2 regions of the Cupriavidus sp. 09_S30 genome follow, and region 1 is predicted to be linked to the other one. Evidence: predicted binding sites of a transcription regulator. Region 1 holds the regulator's gene; the other holds the start of a gene.

Region 1 (7,193 bases):
GGCAGTTGCAGCATACGGAAGGCGACCACGCCGAACACGGCAGCGGCCAGCAGCACCAGGGTGAGTTCCAGCGGAGAATGCATCGAGAGGCTCAGGGTGGGCCGGCCTGGCGCACAGGCCGCCCCTCGCGGGCCGCCCGCCGACGGGACGCGGCAAGCGCGGTTGCCGCCCGGAAACGCCCCCCGGCTGGGGCGGGCCAGACGCCATCGCATTCGTTGGTATACTTCGTCGCCATGATAGCTAATTTCGATGCCGATCGAGCACTTAAGCTCGCTCGCAATACCCTGCAAATCGAGGCCGACGCCGTGGCGGCCCTGTCCGCCCGCCTGACCGACGAGTTCGCGCGCGCGGTGCAGCTCATCCTGCATTGCAGCGGCCGCGTCGTCGTTTCCGGCATCGGCAAGTCCGGCCATATCGGACGCAAGGTGGCCGCCACGCTGGCCTCCACCGGCACGCCGGCCTTCTTCGTGCATCCGGCCGAGGCCAGCCATGGCGACCTCGGCATGGTCACCCGCGACGACGTGCTGGTCGCCTTCTCCAATTCCGGCGAGACGGGTGAGCTGCTCGCCATCCTCCCGATCGTCAAGCGCATCGGCGCCAAGCTGATCTCCATCACCGGCAACCAGGCGTCCACGCTGGCCAAGCTGGCCGACGTGCACCTGGACGCCGGCGTCGAGAAGGAAGCCTGCCCGCTGAACCTGGCGCCGACTGCCAGCACCACCGCGGCGCTGGCCCTGGGCGACGCGCTGGCGGTGGCTGTGCTGGATGCACGCGGCTTCGGTGAGGAAGACTTCGCCCGCTCGCACCCGGGCGGCGCGCTGGGCCGCAAGCTGCTGACCCATGTGCGCGATGTGATGCGCAGCGGCAATGCCGTGCCCGAGGTGCGCGAGACCACACCGCTGGCGCAGGCGCTGATGGAGATCACGCGCAAGGGCATGGCCATGACGGCCGTGGTCGACGCGGACGGCCGCGCGGTGGGCGTCTTCACCGACGGCGACCTGCGCCGCCTGCTGGAAACGCCCCGCGACTGGAAGACCGTGCCGATCGCCGAAGTGATGCACCGCAGCCCGCGCAGCATCGGCCCCGACCGCCTGGCAGTCGAGGCCGTGCAGCTGATGGAGGCCAATCGCATCAACCAGCTGCTGGTAGTGGACGATGACGGACGCCTGGTCGGCGCGCTGCACATCCACGACCTGACGCGTGCCAAAGTCATCTGAGGCAGGACGCGCGACCATGCAGTCCATTCTGTCTTCCCTCAGCCGGCTCGCGATGCGCGCCCTGCCCATGCTGCTGATGGCGCTGGTGGCAGGCAGCACCTTCTGGCTGGTGCAGATCAACTCGCCGCGCGAGAAGGTGGCCGGCCCGCAAGTCAAGCGCCACGAGCCGGACTACTACATGGATCGCTTCTCCGCCACCGAGCTGGACGAAAGCGGCAACACCAAGCTGCGCTTCAATGGCGACAAGATGGTCCACTATGATGACGACCAGACCTACGCGTTCACCCTGCCGGCGATGCGCGCCTACCAGCCCGGGCGCCCGCCGGTGAGCGGCCGCGCGGACCGCGGCAAGATGAATGCGGACGGCTCCATCATCGACCTGTACGACAATGGCTTCGTCATCCGCTCCCAGGGCGCCGACCCGAAACAGGACCCGAAGATGACCGCCGCCTCGGAATACTTCCGGATCCTCGTCAACGACGATATCGTCAAGACGGACAAGCCGGTACAGCTGACGCGCGGCGCATCCGAGATGACAGCCAACGGCCTGATCTTCAACAACGTCACGCGCGAAGTACAATTGCTCGGCAACGTGCGCGGCACGATCATCACCGCGCCGCGCGCCGCGGACGCGCCGAAATCCTAAGCAATGCAACCGCGCGCGGAGCCCTGCTCCCGCCGTACTCTCCTTCGACTCGCCATCATGATTCCTGCCTTGACGACGTGGTTCCGCGCCCGTACCGCGCCCGCCCTGCTGGCCGCGGCCGCGGCGCTCTGCCTGGCGCCCGCTGCCCACGCCGAACGTGCCGACCGTGACAAGCCGCTGGTGCTGGAGGCCGACAACGCCAGCTACGACGACGTGAAGCAGGTCTACACGCTGACCGGCAACGTCGTGCTGACCAAGGGCACCATGGTGCTGAAATCGGACGCCGCCGAGCTGCGCACCGACGCCGAGGGCTACCAGTTCGCGATCGCTACGGCCAGCCCGGGCAAGCTCGCCTACATCCGCCAGAAGCGCGACAACGTCGACGAATACATCGACGGCTGGGGCGACCGCATCGAGTACGACGGCAAGCAGGGCATCTCCAAGCTGATCGGCCAGGCCCGCATGGCGCGGCTGGCCGGCGCCAAGCAGGTCGACGAGATCCGCGGGGCTGTCATCACCTACGACAGCAACAAGGAGTACTACACCGCCACCGGCGGCGGCGACAACAGCACGGCCGGCAGCCCGTCCGGGCGCGTGCGCGCGGTGCTTTCGCCGCGCCAGCCGGCCAGCGCGCCGGCCGCCGCGCCGCTCCAGCTCAAGCCCGCGCCCGCGCCGTCGAAGTCCTGAACCCCTGCCTTACCAGTCTGCCCTCATGACCGATACCCAGTTCGCCCCCGCCACCGCCGCCGCCCAGCTCGCGGAGGGCAGCACGCTGACGGTGCGCCACCTGAAGAAGCGCTACGGCTCGCGCACGGTGGTCAAGGACGTCTCGCTCGACGTCAAGAGCGGCGAAGTGGTCGGCCTGCTCGGCCCCAACGGCGCCGGCAAGACCACCTCCTTCTACATGATCGTGGGCCTGGTGGCGCTGGACGAGGGCGACATCGTGCTCGACGGCCTGCACCTGAGCGGCCTGGCCATCCACGAGCGCGCGCGCATGGGCCTGTCCTACCTGCCCCAGGAAGCCTCGGTCTTCCGCAAGCTCAACGTCGAGGAGAACATCCGCGCCGTGCTGGAGCTGCAGGTGGTGAACGGCAAGCCGCTGTCGCGCGAGGAGATCGACCGCCGCCTCGTCGGACTGCTGGACGACCTGCAGATCACGCACCTGCGCGAAAACCCCGCACTGTCGCTGTCGGGCGGCGAGCGCCGCCGCGTGGAAATCGCGCGGGCGCTGGCCTCTTCGCCGCGCTTCATCCTGCTCGACGAACCCTTCGCGGGCGTGGACCCGATCGCGGTGGGCGAGATCCAGCGCATCGTGAGCTTCCTGAAGGCACGCAACATCGGCGTACTGATCACCGATCACAACGTGCGCGAAACGCTGGGCATCTGCGACCACGCCTACATCATCAGCGAAGGGGCAGTGCTGGCCCAAGGACGGCCCCAGGAAATCATCGCCAACGAGTCGGTGCGCCGGGTCTACCTGGGCGAGAATTTCCGCATGTGACGGGGTGGCCTCGCGCCACCGATGCACGCCGATGTCCACCGTCTACGGCACGGCAAAAGCGATAGCAATTTTCGTTCCATAGCCATGCGGATGGGCATAGAATAGGCCGCATGAAACCGTCGCTTCAGCTCCGCCTCTCCCAGCATCTTGCCCTCACCCCACAGCTTCAGCAGTCGATCCGGCTGCTGCAGCTTTCCACGCTGGAATTGCAGCAGGAAGTCGAGCAGGCGCTGATCGAGAACCCCCTGCTGGAGCGCGAGAACGACTGGATCGAAAGCCCGCTGCGCGTGGCGGCCGATGGCAGCATCAATGTGCAGAGCGCGCCCGCGCCGGCCCCGGCAGATGGCCAGGGCAACGGCGAGGCACGCGCCGACGAAGCCGGCGGCGATGAAGACCGCTACGGCGATGGCGCCGACGACTACGGCAACGACTGGAGCCTGGACGATTTCGCACGCCGCCCCCAGGGCGACGAAGACGAAAAGGCACCGCTGCAACTGCGCGATGCCGATCCGACGCTGCGCGAGCACCTGATGGAGCAACTCGCGCCGCTGAAAATCTCCGCGCGCGACAAGGGCCTCGCCATCTTCCTGATCGAATCGCTGGACGACGACGGCTACCTCAGCGCCACGCTGCAGGAAATCTGCGAAGAACTGCCTGAAGAACTGGCCTTCGAGATCGAGGAAGTGCAGGCCATGCTTGCGCTGCTGCAGAGCTTCGACCCACCGGGCGTGGGCGCGCGCAATGCCGCCGAATGCCTGGCGCTGCAGTTGCGCCGCCTGTCGCATCCGCAGCGCGAACTGGCGCTGGTGATCGTCACCCGCCACCTCGAGCTGCTGGCCGCGCGCGACTACACCCGGCTGAAGAAGGCACTGCAGGTAGACGAGGCAGCGCTGAAGGCCGCGCACGAACTGATCCGCTCGCTCGCGCCCTATCCCGGCCATGCCTACAATCGCCCTCAGGCTGACTTCGTCGTGCCCGACGTGTTCGTGCGCAAGAGCGGCGGCGGCTGGATCGCACAACTGAATCCCGACGTGATGCCGCGCCTGCGCATCAATGACATGTACGCGCAGATCCTGCGTGGCGCCAAGGGGGAATCGGGCGCTGCCGGCCTGCAGCAGAAGCTGCAGGAAGCGCGCTGGCTGATCAAGAACATCCAGCAGCGTTTCGACACGATCCTGCGCGTCTCGCAGGCAATTGTCGAGCGTCAAAGGAACTTCTTCAGCCACGGTGAAATCGCCATGCGCCCCTTGGTTTTGCGGGAGATTGCCGATACACTGGGATTACACGAGTCAACCATCTCTCGGGTGACGACAAACAAATACATGGCCACCCCAATGGGCACGTTCGAGCTGAAGTACTTCTTCGGCAGCCATGTGTCCACGGAAACGGGTGGTGCAGCTTCATCAACGGCAATTCGAGCCCTGATAAAGCAACTGATAGGAGCCGAGGACCCTAAGAACCCTTTGTCCGACAGCCGAATTGCCGAATTGCTGGGCGATCAGGGCTTCGTCGTAGCGCGCCGAACGGTTGCCAAGTACCGCGAAGCTCTCAAAATCCCCGCAGTCAATCTCCGCAAGTCTTTGTAGCCGAGCCGCATCGCCTGCCTGGTGCGGCTCTTTCAGAAGGAGAAGCGCTATGAACTTCAAGATCAGTGGACACCACCTGGACATCACGCCGCCTCTGCGTGAGTACGTGGAAACGAAGCTGGAGCGTATCGTCAGGCATTTCGATCAAGTCATTGGCGTAAGCGTGCTGCTCTCTGTCGACAATCACAAGGAAAAGGACCGGCGCCAGTACGCGGAAATCAATCTGCACCTGCGGGGCAAGGACATCTTCGTCGAAGCCCACCACGAGGACCTGTACGCGGCCATCGACGCCCTCGTCGACAAGCTGGACCGCCAGGTCATCCGCTACAAGGACCGCGTGCAAAGTCACGACCGCGAATCTGTGAAGTACCAGATGGCCGCGGCGCAGATGCAACAATAAAACAATCAGCCTTGAGGCCGTCATCCGGCCTACCTGCACAAAGGCCTGACCACGAACCGCGCATTCTGCGCGGTTTTTTGCTTTCTGGGCCACCGCCGGTGCGCGGACCGCACGCGCCTCGGGGAGTACGCAAGCGGCTCCGCGCGGTGTATGCTCTCCAATACATGAACTGCTGCAACCGTCACGCTCGCCTGCTCGCTGCGCTTGCAGCAGGAAAGGCGCTGGCCAGCCAGCCCGATGGGGCGGCCGGTTGCGCATCGCACAAGGCGACGTGCGGGCTGCTCTATAATTGGCCGGATGCTCCGCATACCGGCGCCCGACCGGCGGAGCGAGCGGATACTCCGCTTCTTTGCCCCCCCGGCCGGACGCAAGGCGCACCGGCCCGCTTATTGGAATTCCTGCGCATCTGCCATGAATCGTTTGGCCAAATTGCTGCCACCCGGCAACATCAATCTCGACGTCAGCGTCACCAGCAAGAAGCGCGTCTTCGAACAAGCCGGGCTCCTCTTCGAGAACAACCATGGCGTGGCACGGGCCACGGTGACCGACAACCTGTTCGCGCGCGAATCGCTCGGCTCGACGGGTCTTGGCGCCGGCGTGGCCATTCCCCACGGCCGCATCAAGGGCCTGAAACAACCGCTGGCCGCCTTCATGCGCCTGGCCGAGCCGATCCCTTTCGAATCGCCCGATGGCAAGCCGGTCTCGCTGCTGATCTTCCTGCTGGTGCCCGAACAGGCAACGCAGCAGCACCTGGAGATCCTGTCGGAAATCGCTCAGCTGCTGTCCGACCGCGACATGCGCGAGGGCCTGGCCACGCTGCCCTCGCCCGAGGATGTGCACCAACTGCTGACCCAATGGCATCCCTGACCTCGCTGCCGCCCGCAGGTGCGGGCCAAGGCACCCGCGGCCGGTCCTAGCATTCCCAAGCCCCCACACGACCTACCCGCATGGAACTCACCGGCGTCTCCTCCCAGTCCATCTTCGATGACAACGCGGCCGACCTCAAACTCTCATGGGTGGCGGGTCTCGAAGGGGCGGATCGCGCCTTCGACGTGGAATTCGCCCGCGAGGCCACTTCTGCCGCCGATCTGGTGGGCCACCTGAACCTGATCCACCCCAACCGCATCCAGGTGCTCGGCAAGCCCGAGATCACCTACTACCAGCGGCTGGACGACGAGATGCGCAAGCGGCAGATGGGAGAGCTGATCCTGCTCGAGCCGCCCTTCCTGGTGGTCGCAGATGGCATGGAACCGCCGCCTGACCTGGAACTGCGCTGCACGCGCTCGTCCACGCCGCTGTTCACCACCCCGGTCTCCTCGGCGGCGGTGATCGACCACCTGCGGCTCTACCTGTCGCGCATCTCCGCGCCGCGCGTGACCATGCACGGCGTGTTCCTCGACATCCTCGGCATGGGCGTGCTGATCATGGGCGAGTCGGGCCTCGGCAAGAGCGAACTGGGCCTGGAACTGATCTCCCGCGGCCACGGCCTGGTGGCCGACGACGCGGTCGATTTCGTGCGGCTGGGCCCGGACTTCATCGAGGGGCGCTGCCCGCCGCTGCTGCAGAACCTGCTCGAGGTACGCGGCCTGGGCCTGCTGGACATCAAGACCATCTTCGGCGAGACGGCGGTGCGCCGGAAGATGAAGCTCAAGCTGGTGGTGCAGTTGGTGCGCCGCAACGACGGCGAGTTCGAGCGGCTGCCGCTGGATTCGCAATACCTCGACGTGCTGGGGCTCCCGATTCACATGGTGAAGATCCAGGTGGCGGCGGGCCGCAACTTGGCAGTGCTGGTCGAAGCCGCTGTGCGCAACACCATCCTGCGCCTGCGCGGCATCGACACCCT
Region 2 (7,193 bases), 770 kb from region 1:
CGCTGATCATGCTGCTGCGCGGCTTCGCCGACGCTGCCATGATGCGTACCCAGCTGGCGCTGGCCACCAACGGCAACCCGGGCGTCCTGCCGCCCGAGCACTACGACCAGATCTTCACCGCCCACGGCGTGATCATGATCTTCTTCGTGGCCATGCCGCTGATGACGGGCCTGATGAACCTGGTCGTGCCCCTGCAGATCGGCGCGCGCGACGTGGCCTTCCCGTTCCTGAACACGCTGAGCTTCTGGCTGTTCGTGGCCGGCGCGGCGCTGGTCAACGTCTCGCTGGGCGTCGGCGAATTCGCCCGCACCGGCTGGCTGGCCTACCCGCCGCTGTCCGAGCTGGCCTACAGCCCGGGCGTCGGGGTGGACTACTACATCTGGGCCTTGCAGATCTCGGGTCTCGGCACCTTGCTGACCGGCGTCAACTTCCTGGTGACCATCCTCAAGATGCGCGCCCCGGGCATGACCCTGATGCGCATGCCGGTGTTCACCTGGACCGCGCTGTGCACCAACGTGCTGATCCTGGCCTCGTTCCCCGTGCTGACCGTGTCGCTGGCGCTGCTGGGCCTGGACCGCTACATGGGCATGCACTTCTTCACGAACGAGATGGGCGGCAACGCCATGATGTACGTGAACCTGATCTGGATCTGGGGCCACCCTGAGGTCTACATCCTGATGCTGCCCGCCTTCGGCATCTTCTCGGAAATCATCTCGACTTTCTCGGGCAAGAAGCTGTTCGGCTACAAGGGCATGGTCTACGCCACCTGCTGCATCATGGTGCTGTCCTTCCTGGTCTGGCTGCACCACTTCTTCACGATGGGCTCCGGCGCCAATGTGAATGCCTTCTTCGGCATCACCACGATGATCATCTCCATCCCGACCGGGGTGAAGGTCTTCAACTGGCTGTTCACCATGTACCGCGGCCGCGTGCGCATGGCCACGCCGGTGATGTGGACCCTGGGCTTCATGGTCACCTTCGTGATCGGCGGCATGACCGGCGTGCTGATGGCAGTGCCGGCGGCTGACTTCGTGCTGCACAACAGCGTGTTCCTGATCGCTCACTTCCACAACGTGATCATCGGTGGCGCTCTGTTCGGCTACCTGGCCGGCATCACCTACTGGTTCCCGAAGGCCTTCGGCTTCAAGCTCGACGAGCGCCTGGGCAAGTGCGCCTTCTGGTGCTGGCTGGTGGGCTTCTACTTCGCCTTCATGCCGCTGTACGTGCTGGGCTTCATGGGCATGACGCGCCGTCTGAACCACACCGACAACCCCGACTGGACCCCGTTCCTGCACATCGCCGTGGTCGGTCCTGTGCTGATCGGCCTGGGCATCATGTTCCAGGTGCTGCAGATCGTCGTCTCGATCAAGAACCGCAAGGCGCTGGCCGACGTGACCGGCGATCCCTGGAACGGCCGCACGCTGGAGTGGGCCACCTCGTCGCCGCCGCCGTTCTATAACTTCGCGCACACCCCGGTGGTGCAAGACCTGGACGCCTTCGCCGACATGAAGGCACGTGGTGAACTGCCGAAGAAGGAAGCGCACTACGACCAGATCCACATGCCGAAGAACACCGGTGCCGGCTTCTTCATCGGTGCCTTCAGCCTGGTGTTCGGCTTCGCCCTGACCTGGCACATCTGGTGGATGGCCATCGTCGGCCTGGTCGGCATGATCGTCTCCTTCATCGTCCGCAGCAACGACGACCACATCGACTACTACGTTCCCGCGAAGGAAGTCGAAACCGTCGAAGCGCGCCATTTTGACCGTCTCGCGTCGCAGGCCTGAATATGTCGACCCAAGTCCTAGACCGTTACTCCGCGCAAGCCGCTCCGGCGGCGCATGACCACGCGCACGACCACGCCCACCACGACACCGCTGGCAACACGGTGTTCGGGTTCTGGGTGTACCTGATGACCGACTGCATCATCTTCGCCGGGCTGTTCGCCGCATTTGCGGTGCTGCGCGGCGAGGTGGCGGGCGGCCCCTCCGGCAAGGAACTGTTCGAACTGAACTACGTCCTGGTCGAAACCTTCCTGCTGCTGTTCTCGAGCCTGACCTCGGGCATGGCGATGGTCGCCCTGCACAACGGCCAGAAGGGCCGCCTGCAGTTCTGGCTGGGCATCACCTTCCTGCTCGGCGTGGCCTTCATCGGCATGGAAATCAACGAGTTCCACCACCTGATCGCCGAAGGGGCGGGCCCTGAGCGCAGTGCCTTCCTGTCGTCGTTCTTCACCCTGGTGGGCACCCACGGCCTGCACGTGGCCAGCGGCCTGCTGTGGATGGCCGTGCTGATGTGCCAGATCGCCAGCAAGGGCCTGACGCCCACCATGAACAAGCGCCTGGCCTGCTTCGCGCTGTTCTGGCACTTCCTGGACATCGTCTGGATCGGCGTGTTCACCGTGGTCTACCTGATGGGAGCGATGTAAATGGAACACAGCAACGTCTCCGCCGGCCACGGCGCGCACCATGGCGCCGCCGCCGGCGGTGCCAGCCACAGCAGCGCCAAGTCCTATGTGATCGGCTTCGTGCTGGCGGTCATCCTGACCGTGATCCCGTTCAAGATGGTGATGGACGGCATGGCGACGCCGGCCACCACGCTGATCGTCATCCTGGCGCTGGCCGTGGTGCAGATCCTCGTGCACCTGGTCTACTTCCTGCACATGGACCGTTCCTCGGAACAACGCTGGAACGTGACCGCGCTGCTCTTCACTGCGCTGATCCTGCTGATCGTCATCGCCGGTTGCCTGTGGATCATGCACAATATGAACGCCAACATGATGCCGCAGTGAATGCTGCGCTGAGCCTCGGGCGCCGCCACCGGCGCCCGCAGCCTCGATGAAACGGGCCCCGATGGGGCCCGTTTTCTTTTAGGGCGTCCGGCGCGCCTGCCCGGATCACGTCCGCCTCGCGCCCGCATGGCGCATGCCGGGCGACGCCACGCCTGCCGCTGGTTCGCCCCGTACGCCAATCGCGCGGCGCTTGGAAGTCCCGGCCTGTGCCCCCCATTTGTGCCGGCGACCGCACCACTCGCTCCATGCACCGCTTTGCCACATGCACTTGCGCGGTGCGCATGCTGCCCGCACGCGGATGGTGCGCCCGGCCCCGACCGCCGGGCGCCGCGCCCGCCAGTCGCGCCGGCGCCGCTGCCCGGGCGGATCCAGCCGCCTGGCATGCTAGTTGCAAAACCTGCCCCCGGAGTCCGCTGTTCCACAACACGACAATCTGGGAGCTGCAATGAAACGACGCAATATGCTGAAGCTGTCCGCGCTGGCCGCGGCGGCGATGATCGGGGCCAGCACGATGGCGCTGGCGCAAAGCAAGGAGCCGATCAAGGTCGGCATACTGCATTCGCTGTCGGGCACCATGGCGATCTCCGAGACCTCGCTGAAGGACGTCGCGCTGATGACCATCGACGAGATCAACAAGAGCGGCGGCGTGCTCGGCCGCAAGCTGGAGCCGGTGGTGGTGGACCCCGCCTCGAACTGGCCGCTGTTCGCCGAGAAGGCGCGCCAGCTGATCAGCAAGGACAAGGTGGCAGTCACGTTCGGCTGCTGGACTTCGGTGTCGCGCAAGTCGGTGCTGCCGGTCTACGAGGAACTCGACGCGCTGCTGTTCTACCCGGTGCAGTATGAAGGCGAGGAGATGTCGAAGAATGTCTTCTACACCGGCGCGGCGCCCAACCAGCAGGCCATTCCCGCGGTCGAGTACCTGATGAGCAAGGAGGGCGGCGGGGCCAAGCGCTTCTTCCTGCTGGGCACCGACTACGTCTACCCGCGCACCACCAACAAGATCCTGCGCGCCTTCCTGAAGAGCAAGGGCGTGGCCGATGCCGACATTGAAGAGGTCTACACCCCGTTCGGCCATAGCGACTACCAGACCATTGTCGCCAATATCAAGAAGTTCTCGCAGGGCGGCAAGACCGCCGTGATCTCGACCATCAACGGCGACTCCAACGTGCCCTTCTACAAGGAGCTGGGCAATGCCGGCCTGAAGGCCAAGGATGTGCCGGTGGTCGCCTTCTCGGTGGGTGAGGAAGAATTGCGCGGCATCGACACCAAGCCGCTGGCCGGCCAGCTCGCCGCATGGAACTACTTCATGTCGGTCAAGAATCCGGAGAACGACGCCTTCAGGAAGAAGTGGGCAGCCTGGGTCAAGGCCAACAACCTGCCGGGCGGCGACAAGCGGGTCACCAACGACCCGATGGAAGCCACCTATGTGGGCATGCATATGTGGGCGCAGGCCGTGAAGAAGGCCGGCACGACCGATCCGGACAAGGTGCGCGCCGCCATGTACGGCCAGACCTTCAAGGCACCCGACGGCTTCACGCTGACCATGGGCGACAACCACCACCTGTTCAAGCCGGTGATGATCGGCGAGGTGCGCGGCGACGGCCAGTTCAACGTGGTGTGGAAGACGCCGAAGCCGATCCGCGCGCAGCCGTGGAGCCCGTTCATTTCCGGCAATGAAGGCAAGCCGGACAAGGTGATGTAAGTGATGTAAGCAGGGGTGGACGGGCCGGAACGGGCGCCGTCCGCGCCGCCGCCGTTCGCCAAGCCAACTGCCGCAGATCGCTTCGAACCATGCTCCGAACCTCATTCCTGTCCGTCGTCCCGCGCCTGCGCGCCGCATTGGCGGCCGTGCTGCTGCTGGCCGCGCCGCTGCTGCATGCGGCGGCGCTCACGCAGGCCGACCTCAAGCCGCTGGCCGGGGACGACTTCGATGCCAAGAGCGCGGCCATCGCCGCGCTGGCCAGGGCGCCGGCCGAGCAGGCGGGCCCGATCCTGAAGGCCTTGCAGGAGGATGCGCTGCAGTACGCGCCCTCCGCCGGCATGGTGATCCAGGACGGCGACAAGATTCGCGACGCCGTCAGCGGCAGGCCCGTCGCGCTCAAGCCGGACGAGCTGGAATCCCTGACGCTGAACAACAGCCTGCGCGCCCAGGTCGACAGCGCGGCCAGCAGCCTGCTGCTGCAGTCGCCCGACATCGCCGTGCGCACGCAGGCGATCGACACGTTGCTCGACCAGCCCGACAGCGCCTCGCGCGAGGCGGTCGAGGCCGCGCGCAAGGTGGAGGCCGATGCGACGCTGCGCGCCAAGCTGGACGTGATCTGGGCCAGTGCCGCGCTGACCGACCCGGACCGCAACGCCCGCCTGGAGGCGATCCGCATCCTCGGGCGCGATGACAATCCGCACAACCGCCTCAAGCTCAAGCCCTTCGTCAAGCGCGACGCCGCTGGCCAGTACCGCGAGCCGGATGCCGAACTGCGCCTGGCCGCGGAGCAGGCGCTCGATGCGCTGCGCACCGAGCAGCGCCGCGCCGAACTGATCGGCAACCTGTTCGCCGGCCTGAGCCTGGGCAGCGTGCTGCTGCTGGCCGCGCTGGGGCTGGCCATCACCTACGGGCTGATCGGCGTAATCAATATGGCGCACGGCGAGTTCCTGATGATCGGCGCCTATGCCACCTACGCGGTGCAGACGGTGTTCCGCGCGCATTTTCCCGGCGCCTTCGAGTGGTACCTGCTGGCCGCGCTGCCGGCGGCCTTCTTCGCCTCGGCGCTGGTCGGCTTCGTGCTGGAGCGGCTGGTGCTGCGCCATCTGTACGGCCGTCCGCTGGAAACGCTGCTGGCCACCTTCGGCGTCAGCCTGCTGCTGATGCAGGCGGTGCGCACGCTGTTCGGCGCTCAGAACGTCGAGGTGGCCAACCCGGCCTGGATGAGCGGCGGCTTTGCGTGGCTGCCCGGCCTGGTGATTCCGTACAACCGCATCGTCATCGTGGCGTTCGCACTGGCGGTGGTGGTGGTGGCCTGGGGCGTGCTCAACCGCACGCGGCTGGGCCTGTTCGTGCGGGCCACCACGCAGAACCGCACCATGGCGGCCTGCGTGGGCGTGCGTACCTGGCAGGTGGACAGCTATGCCTTCGCCTTCGGCGCCGGCATCGCCGGCCTGGGCGGCTGCGCGCTGTCGCAGATCGGCAATGTGGGGCCCGACCTCGGCCAAGCCTACATCATCGACTCCTTCATGGTGGTGGTGCTGGGCGGCGTCGGCCAGCTCGCGGGCACCATCGTCGGGGCCTTCGGCCTCGGCCTCGTCAACAAGTTCATCGAGCCCTTCTATGGCGCGGTGCTGGCCAAGATCTTCGTCCTGGTGCTGATCGTGCTCTTCATCCAGAAGCGCCCGCAGGGACTGTTCGCGCTCAAGGGGCGCAGCGCGGAGGCATGATGCAGGGTTCCTTCTCTCGCTCTTCCCATGGTTTCCGGCTGGATGTGCCGGCGCGCCAGCCGCTGTTCTCGCCGCGCGGCTGGATGGCGCTGGCCGTGCTCGCCGCCATTGCCGGCATCGGCGTGCCGCTGTGCGCGCTGGTGCTGCCCCCCGGCCACCCGCTGCACCTGTCGGCCTACGCGCTGACGCTGGTCGGCAAGATCATGTGCTATGCGCTAGCGGCCATCGCGCTGGACCTGGTGTGGGGCTACTGCGGCATCCTGAGCCTGGGCCACGGCCTTTTCTTCGCGCTCGGCGGCTATGCGATGGGCATGTACCTGATGCGTGCCATCGGCCGCGAGGGCGTGTACAGGAGCGATCTGCCCGATTTCATGGTCTTCCTCGACTGGAAGGAACTGCCGTGGTTCTGGCACGGCACCGAGCACATGGGGTACGCGCTCGCGCTGGTGGTGCTGCTGCCGGGCGTGCTGGCCTGGCTGTTCGGCTTCTTCGCCTTCCGTTCGCGCATCAAGGGCGTCTACTTGTCCATCATCACGCAGGCCCTGACCTATGCGGCCATGCTGCTGTTCTTCCGCAACGAGACCGGCTTCGGCGGCAACAACGGCTTCACCGATTTCAAGCGCATCGGCGGCTTCGCCATCGCTGCGCCGCAGACACGCACCGCGCTGTTCGTACTGAGCTTCGTGGCGCTGCTGGCGGGCCTCATCGCCTGCCGGGCCATTGTCACTTCCAAGCTGGGCCGGGTGGTGACCGCGGTGCGCGACGCCGAGACGCGCGTGATGTTCTCGGGCTACAGCCCGCTCGGCTACAAGCTCTTCGTCTGGACCTTCTCGGCCGTGCTGTGCGGCATCGCCGGCGCGCTTTATGTGCCGCAGGTCGGCATCATCAACCCGGGCGAGATGTCTCCCGCCAACTCGATCGAGATGGCGGTGTGGGTGGCCGTGGGCGGGCGCGGCACGCTGGTGGGCCCCGTGGT

What was found. Region 1 encodes sigma-54, which starts transcription at its own class of promoters, with help from an activator protein. Its sites were predicted from a motif close to TGGCANGNAANCTGCTTT; they were not measured.
Region 2: urtA (urea ABC transporter substrate-binding protein) is a predicted target of sigma-54. The motif match lies at 3,166-3,183, and genes of this name have one in related genera.

What each region holds. Positions count from the first base shown of each region.
Region 1 is NZ_JBXOWI010000001.1:3,440,854-3,448,046, forward strand. Features, by position in the region: gene AC1Z3O_RS16070 (monovalent cation:proton antiporter family protein) at 1-83, opposite strand, end outside; gene AC1Z3O_RS16075 (KpsF/GutQ family sugar-phosphate isomerase) at 234-1,217, shown strand; gene lptC (LPS export ABC transporter periplasmic protein LptC) at 1,234-1,863, shown strand; gene lptA (lipopolysaccharide transport periplasmic protein LptA) at 1,921-2,550, shown strand; gene lptB (LPS export ABC transporter ATP-binding protein) at 2,576-3,364, shown strand; gene AC1Z3O_RS16095 (RNA polymerase factor sigma-54) at 3,475-4,950, shown strand; gene hpf (ribosome hibernation-promoting factor, HPF/YfiA family) at 5,000-5,350, shown strand; gene ptsN (PTS IIA-like nitrogen regulatory protein PtsN) at 5,762-6,217, shown strand; gene hprK (HPr(Ser) kinase/phosphatase) at 6,298-7,193, shown strand, end outside.
Region 2 is NZ_JBXOWI010000001.1:2,666,060-2,673,252, reverse strand. Features, by position in the region: gene cyoB (cytochrome o ubiquinol oxidase subunit I) at 1-1,784, shown strand, start outside; gene cyoC (cytochrome o ubiquinol oxidase subunit III) at 1,787-2,425, shown strand; gene AC1Z3O_RS12640 (cytochrome o ubiquinol oxidase subunit IV) at 2,426-2,788, shown strand; gene urtA (urea ABC transporter substrate-binding protein) at 3,234-4,490, shown strand; gene urtB (urea ABC transporter permease subunit UrtB) at 4,580-6,217, shown strand; gene urtC (urea ABC transporter permease subunit UrtC) at 6,217-7,193, shown strand, end outside.